Regions from separate parts of the Sphaerisporangium sp. NPDC051017 genome, predicted to be linked through region 1. Evidence: riboswitches for the same ligand, from Rfam matches in the RefSeq annotation. Region 1 holds a riboswitch; each other region holds the start of a gene.
What was found. A riboswitch is a leader RNA that binds a small molecule or an ion and turns the genes downstream of it on or off. The one in region 1 is predicted to bind glycine.

Region 2: linked by a shared signal. The riboswitch ahead of gcvP (aminomethyl-transferring glycine dehydrogenase) and the one ahead of gcvT (glycine cleavage system aminomethyltransferase GcvT) in region 1 are both predicted to bind glycine.
Region 3: linked by a shared signal. The riboswitch ahead of gcvP (aminomethyl-transferring glycine dehydrogenase) and the one ahead of gcvT (glycine cleavage system aminomethyltransferase GcvT) in region 1 are both predicted to bind glycine.

Annotation. Positions count from the first base shown of each region.
Region 1 is NZ_JBFBCI010000004.1:90,064-92,319, reverse strand. Features, by position in the region: gene gcvH (glycine cleavage system protein GcvH) at 1-114, opposite strand, end outside; gene gcvT (glycine cleavage system aminomethyltransferase GcvT) at 111-1,202, opposite strand; glycine riboswitch at 1,337-1,434, opposite strand; gene AB0M95_RS05710 (gamma-glutamyl-gamma-aminobutyrate hydrolase family protein) at 1,516-2,211, opposite strand; gene AB0M95_RS05705 (3-oxoacyl-ACP reductase) at 2,221-2,256, opposite strand, start outside.
Region 2 is NZ_JBFBCI010000029.1:23,912-26,167, forward strand. Features, by position in the region: gene AB0M95_RS22730 (Tm-1-like ATP-binding domain-containing protein) at 1-835, opposite strand, end outside; glycine riboswitch at 1,352-1,460, shown strand; gene gcvP (aminomethyl-transferring glycine dehydrogenase) at 1,500-2,256, shown strand, end outside.
Region 3 is NZ_JBFBCI010000011.1:101,606-103,861, forward strand. Features, by position in the region: gene AB0M95_RS12680 (MerR family transcriptional regulator) at 1-558, shown strand, start outside; glycine riboswitch at 722-845, shown strand; gene gcvP (aminomethyl-transferring glycine dehydrogenase) at 1,010-2,256, shown strand, end outside.

The sequences.
Region 1 (2,256 bases):
CAGCGACTCGGCGGCGTACGCCGTGATGCCCACGGTCACGGTGAGGCCGTCGTCCAGACCGGCGACCCACTCGTGCTCCTTGGTGTAGCTGAGCTCCTCGGGAATGCTGCTCACTTGCTCCTCCGGTAAAAAGGCAGGTCAACCACGTCGACCGGTTCATGGCTACCACGGATGTCGACCGCGAGCCCCTCGGACACGTTGGTGTCCACGTAGGCCATCGCGATCGGCTTGCCGAGGGACTGCGAGGGCGCGCCGCTGGTGACCTCTCCAACGACGGTGCCGTCCGTCAGCAGCACCACGGGATATCCGTGGCGCGGCACTCGGCGGCCCCGCGCGACGAGCCCGGTGAGGCGGCGGCGCGGCGGGATGTCCTTCAGCGGCGACAGGGCCGCGCGGCCGACGAAGTCGCCGGGCTTGTCGAACCTCACGACGCGGCCGAGGCCCGCGTCGAAGGGGGTGAGCCCCGCGTTCAGCTCGTTGCCGTACAGCGGCATGCCGGCTTCGAGCCGGAGCGTGTCCCGGGCGGACAGACCGGCGGGGCGCAGCCCGTACGCGTCGCCCGCCTTGGTGAGTTCCTGCCAGAGGGGGACGGCGTCGGCGGCGGCGACGAAGAGCTCGAAGCCGTCCTCGCCGGTGTAGCCGGTGCGGGCGATCAGGGCCTCGGCGCCGGCGACCGTGCCGGGCAGGCCCGCGTAGTACTTCAGCGACGGGAGGTCGGCGTCGGTGAGCGTGGCGAGGATCTCCTGGGCGCGGGGGCCCTGGACGGCGATCAGCGCGTACTGGTCGGAGCGGTCGTCGACCTCGGCGTCGAAGTCCGTGGAGCGCTCGGTCAGCTCGGCGGCGACGCGCGCGTAGTTGGAGGCGTTGGCGACGACCATGAACTCCTCGCCCGCCAGGCGGTAGACGATCAGGTCGTCCAGGACGCCGCCGTCGGGGGCGCAGATCATGGTGTACCGGGCGCGGCCGGGCTCCAGCGCGGACAGATTGCCGACCAGCGCGTGGTCCAGCGCCTCGCCCGCCTGCGGGCCCGTGACGAAGATCTCGCCCATGTGGGAGAGGTCGAAGAGGCCGGCGGCCGTGCGCACCGCGTTGTGCTCGGCGGATTCGCTGCCGTAGCGCAACGGCATCAGCCAGCCGGCGAAGTCGGTGAGCGTCGCGCCGAGGGTCTCGTGCACCTCGCGGAGCGGTGTGGGTCTGGACATGATGCGCACCTCAGACAGGGTTGGATGAGAGCATCCTCCCCCTCTGTCATCGGTGCCTGAGAGTTTCGCCCGGGTTTTGCCGGACTTTCACCTTCGGCGAGGCCCCCGGAGGAGGCCTGCTTTCCAGAGATCACCTTGCCCGCGCGGTCCTTTGCCTTGTGAGGTTCGCGGGGAGGACTTGCTCCTTCAGGGGTCCTGACCGGATGTCAGGACTCTCTCCCGCACGGGATCATCGGTGTTCTCGCCCACCCTACCAATGCCTGCCCTCCTGTCCATGCCCAGCGGCGGCCACTCCCTCCCCGGTCAGGGTGGGCTAGGTGGCGGCGGCGGTGATGAGGGCGTGGAAGAGGGTGTTGTCATCGCCGGTCTCCGGGTGCCATTGGACGGCGAGCGTGAACGGGTGGCCAGGGAGTTCGACGGCCTCGACGGTGCCGTCCTCGGCGGTGGCGGTGACGATCAGGCCCTCGCCGAGGCGGGCTGCCGCCTGGTGGTGGTAGTGGGCGGTGTCGACGGGGCCGGTGCCGAGGATCTCGGCGAGCCTGGTGCCCGGCTCCGGGCGTACGGGCATCTGGCCGTAGCGGCCAGGGACGGGGGCGTGGGCGCTGTGGCCGGTCACGTGGGGCAGGTGCTGGTGGAGGGCGCCGCCGAGGCGGACGTTCAGGACCTGGAGGCCCCGGCAGATGCCCAGGAACGGCAGTTCGGCCTTCAGAGCGGCACCGACCAGCCCAAACTCAGCCTCATCCCGAAATTTCCGGACGTAGCCGGTGTGCTCCGCCGGTTCCTCCCCGTACCGCCCCGGATCGACGTCCCCGCCGCCCGCCACGATCAGCCCGTCGAGCAGCTCGACCAGCGGCGCCGGGTCACCCGCCGGGGGCAGCAGCACCGGCTGGCCCCCGGCCCGGACGACCTGGTCGACGTAGTCGTACGGCAGCAGCGCCGCCCGCGTCTCCCAGACAGTGAACGCGGCCGGCTCGACGTAACAGGTGATCCCGATGACGGGCCGTGACATCGCGAAGCCCTACAGCGGGGTGACGTAGGCGCCGGAGATGCCGCC
Region 2 (2,256 bases), on a different contig from region 1:
GACCGCCGACGAGGTGGCCGGCCAGCTCCGTCGTGGTGAAGTCCAGGACGATGTCGACCTTGCCGGAGGCGACCGCGTCCTCTAGTGCCCGTCCGCCCACTCCGTTCGCGTGGAAGGCGACGAACGAGTAGCCGGCCGCCTCGAGACGCTCCCGGCCACGCATGAGCGCGGGAGTGGTGTTTCCGTTCATCGACGCCGCGATGGTCGGCGAGGTCCGTTCGGCCCATGGCGGTTCCGCGCCGACGTGACGGGCGGCGCCCACGATGTATCCCGCCGCCGACCGGTAGACCCCGCTGGTCACCGAGTTGACCCCGATGATGTCGGCGACCGAGTGGAGAACCGCGACGTCCTTGATGCCAACGTAGGCCTCGAAGGTCCTGCCGCCGGAGGCCAGCGGCGAGATGATCAGTTTCGGGAAGCCGAGCGGGAGCCGTTGGAAGGCAGGACCGGCGATGTGCGTGCCCGCGCCGCCCATGCAGACGGCCCCGTCGACCGAACGCTCGGCGACCATCCGCTCCAGCAGGGCCGTGACGCCGGCTCGGAGCGCGGACACCGCCTCACCACGGGGAAGAGCGCTGATCGCGGCGCTCGTGCTGCCTGCTGCAGCGGCGACCTGTTCCTGGTCGATGAAGGTGCGCCGGGCGATCACATCCGCCGAGGGGCGTTCGGTCAACCGAGCAGACGTGTCCATCAGAACAGCGGTCGCGCCCTGGGCCTCGATCTCGTCGGCGAGCACTCCGAGCTCTTCGGCCTTCGTGTCGAAGGTTCCGATGACGACCACCACTGTGGGGGAACCGGCGCGGCGAACGTCGGGGCGCCGGGAGGGGCTGTTCATGGTCGTGGACAGTAAGCCATCAACACCGAACAACGCAACGGTCTGAGGCGATATTTGTTTGGTTCTCCGAACGGTAGAGGCCATATGAGCGGTTCGCTGAATGCTTTCGGCGATGGCCGACCTCCTCGCCGAACCGGTCCCGGCGAAGCCACCACCGAGTGGGCGTCGAGGCGGCGCGACGGACCCGCCCGCTGGCGCAGGTCACGAGCTTGCGCCCCGCCACACTGTGGATCACCCGTGGCCAATCCTGATAATCGATCGGCAAACCGAACGGGCTACTCGATACCTCGACGACCGGCATTCAGGGCCGAACACCCGCTCACACACGAGTTACGTTCGGAGAGCCGAACGTTCGGGTCTAGACGGGACGGTGCGGCGCCCGTAGAGTCGCCGTCACAAGTTCACATCGGGCCGCACGAGCCCGAGCGGAAGAGACTCGCCCACGACGACGACGTCGGGCGGGCGCCGGAGGAGCAAGAACCCCGCCAATCTCTCAGGCACCTACACCGCTCAAGGCCAGGCCACTCTGGAAAGCAGGCGCCCGACGCGCCTCGCCCACGGTGAAAGCCGGACCGTGCCCTCGGCACGTCGGTGAATCTCTCAGGCCAACGACAGAGGGGGCTCCCGCACCGGCACCCGCCGGGCGCGATTTTTGGGAGCCCTCATGACGTCCTTCGCACGCCGTCACATCGGCCCGTCCGAGTCGGATCAGCGCAAGATGCTCGCCGAGTGCGGCTTCGGCGACGTCGACGAGCTCGTCGACGCCGCAGTCCCTCCGGCGATCCGCACCTCTCAGCCGTTGGCCCTGCCCACCGCGGTGTCCGAGGCCGAGGCCACCCGTGAGCTCCGCGAGATCGCCGCAGCCAACGCCGTGCTCCCCTCGATGATCGGGCTCGGCTACCACGACACCGTGACCCCCGCGGTGATCCGGCGCAACGTGCTGGAGAACCCCGCCTGGTACACCGCGTACACCCCATATCAGCCAGAGATCTCCCAGGGCCGGCTCGAGGCGCTGCTGAACTTCCAGACCGCCGTGGCGGACCTGACCGACCTGGACACCGCGAACGCGTCGATGCTCGACGAGTCGACCGCGGTCGCCGAGGCCGTGCTGCTGATGCGGCGGACGTCGAAGTCCCGGTCGAACCGGCTGCTGCTCGACGCGGAGTGCCTGCCCCAGACGATCGCGCTCGTGCGGATGCGAGCCGAGGCCGTCGGCATCGACATGGACGTGCGCGACCTGGCCGGCGACCTGGCCGGCGACCTGCCCGACGACGTGTTCGGGGTCGTCGTGCAGTACCCCGGCGCGTCCGGAGCGCTGCGCGAGGACTCGTTCTACCGCCGGCTCGGCGAGTACGCGCACGCCCAGGACGCCAAGTACACGATCGCCGCGGATCTCCTCGCCCTCACACTCGTCCGCTCCC
Region 3 (2,256 bases), on a different contig from region 1:
CGGGAGCGCGCGGGAGAGCAGGGCCTGCTGTTCGACGAGCGGCCGGCGTCGCTGCCCGCCGACGTGGGATACCGCGGCCCGACGGCCTGCTCGGCGGCCGGCATCACCTACCGGCAGCTCGACTACTGGGCCCGCACCCAGCTCGTCGAGCCGTCGGTGCGGGCGGCCCATGGCTCGGGCTCCCAGCGGCTCTACAGCTTTCGCGACATCCTCGTGCTCAAGGTGGTCAAGCGCCTGCTCGACACCGGGGTGTCGCTCCAGCAGATCCGCACCGCGGTGCAGCACCTGCGCGACCGCGGGGTCAACGACCTGGCCCAGATCACGCTGATGAGCGACGGAGTGAGCGTCTACGAGTGCACCTCGGCCGACGAGGTGATCGACCTGCTCGAGGGCGGCCAGGGTGTGTTCGGCATCGCCCTCGGCGGCGTCTGGCGCGAGGTCGAGGGGTCCCTGGCGGAGCTGCCGGGGGAACGGGTCGAGCCGGCCGCCTCGGATTCCGCGGAGGATCACCCGGGTGACGAGCTGGCTCGCCGCAGGAAGGCCCGCAAGACGGGCTGAACGGGCCCGCACCCCTACCGGGGGCCGGGGCAGGGGGTCGCAGTTGTACGCGGTGTGGGGCCGCGCATGGCGAACCCGCAGGCCGGCGGGCCGAGCAACGGGGTGCGGGGACTGGGGTAACCCCCTACCAGGGGCGGGACGGTACAGTTGAGCCGAAGGCTTACGACCCCGCGCGGGAGAGTCCCGGGGAGCGGGCCGGTGCCGCGGCCGCGGCACCGGTGAGCGACCCGGGCGCCGAAGGAGCAACCTCCCCGGAATCTCTCAGGCTCACGTACCGCGCGGGTGAGGCGACTCTGGAAAGCAGGCATGCCCGCCAGGCGTGCCTCACCGACGGTGCAAGCCCCCGCGGGGGGTGAAGCTCTCAGGTCGCGGTGATCGCACCGCGCCGACAGAGGGGGAGACGGCAAACGCGCGTGCCACGCGCCGGTCTCTACCCCACTGGAGGGCATCCATGACCGATCGGTCACCGCTTCGCGACCTGTCCGCACCGCCCTTCGCCACCCGGCACATCGGCCCGGCCGACGCCGAGCAGGCGCGCATGCTGGAGGCCGTCGGCTACGCCTCCGTCGCCGACCTGGTGGCCGTCGCCGTCCCCGAGGTGATCCGCGCCGAGGGCCCGCTGGACCTGCCCGGCGCGGCGAGCGAGACCGAGGCCATCGCCGAGCTGCGCGCGCTGGCCTCCCGAAACCGGGTGCTCACCTCGATGATCGGGCTTGGCTACCACGACACGATCACCCCCGCGGTCATCCGGCGCAACCTGCTGGAGAACCCCGGCTGGTACACCGCCTACACGCCCTACCAGCCGGAGATCTCGCAGGGCCGCCTGGAGGCGCTGCTCAACTTCCAGACCATGATCAGCGACCTCACCGGCCTGGACGTCGCCGGCGCCTCGCTGCTGGACGAGGCCACCGCCGCCGCCGAGGCGATGACGCTGGCCCGCCGCGCCGGCCGCGCCAAGAGCCCGGTGTTCGTCGTGGACGCCGACACCCTCCCGCAGACCAAGGCCGTGCTCGCCACCCGCGCCGAGCCGCTCGGCATCGAGCTGGCCGAGGCCGACCTCTCCGAGGGCCTGCCCGAGGGCGAGCTGTTCGCCGTCCTCGTCCAGTACCCCGGGGCGAGCGGCCGCCTGAAGGACTTCCGCGCCGTCGCCGACGAGGCCCACGCCCGCGGCGCGCTGGTCGTCGTCGCCGCCGACCTGCTCGCGCTCACGCTCACCGAGGCCCCCGGCTTCCTCGGCGCCGACATCGCGGTCGGCTCCTCCCAGCGCTTCGGCGTCCCGCTCGGTTTCGGCGGCCCGCACGCCGCCTACATGTCCGTCCGCGAGGGCCTGCAGCGGCAGATGCCCGGCCGCCTGGTGGGCGTGTCGCAGGACGCCGACGGGCGCCCCGCCTACCGGCTGGCCCTGCAGACCCGCGAGCAGCACATCCGCCGGGAGAAGGCCACCAGCAACATCTGCACCGCCCAGGTCCTGCTGGCCGTCATCGCCGGCATGTACGCCGCCTACCACGGCCCCGAGGGCCTGCGGCGCATCGCCCAGCGCGTCCACCGGCACGCCGCGATCCTGGCGGCCGGGCTGCGCGGCGGCGGCGTCGAGGTCGTCCACGACGCGTTCTTCGACACCGTCCTGGCCCGCGTTCCCGGCCGGGCGGCCGGCGTCGCCGCCGCGGCCCGCGACCGGGGCGTCAACCTGCGCCTGGT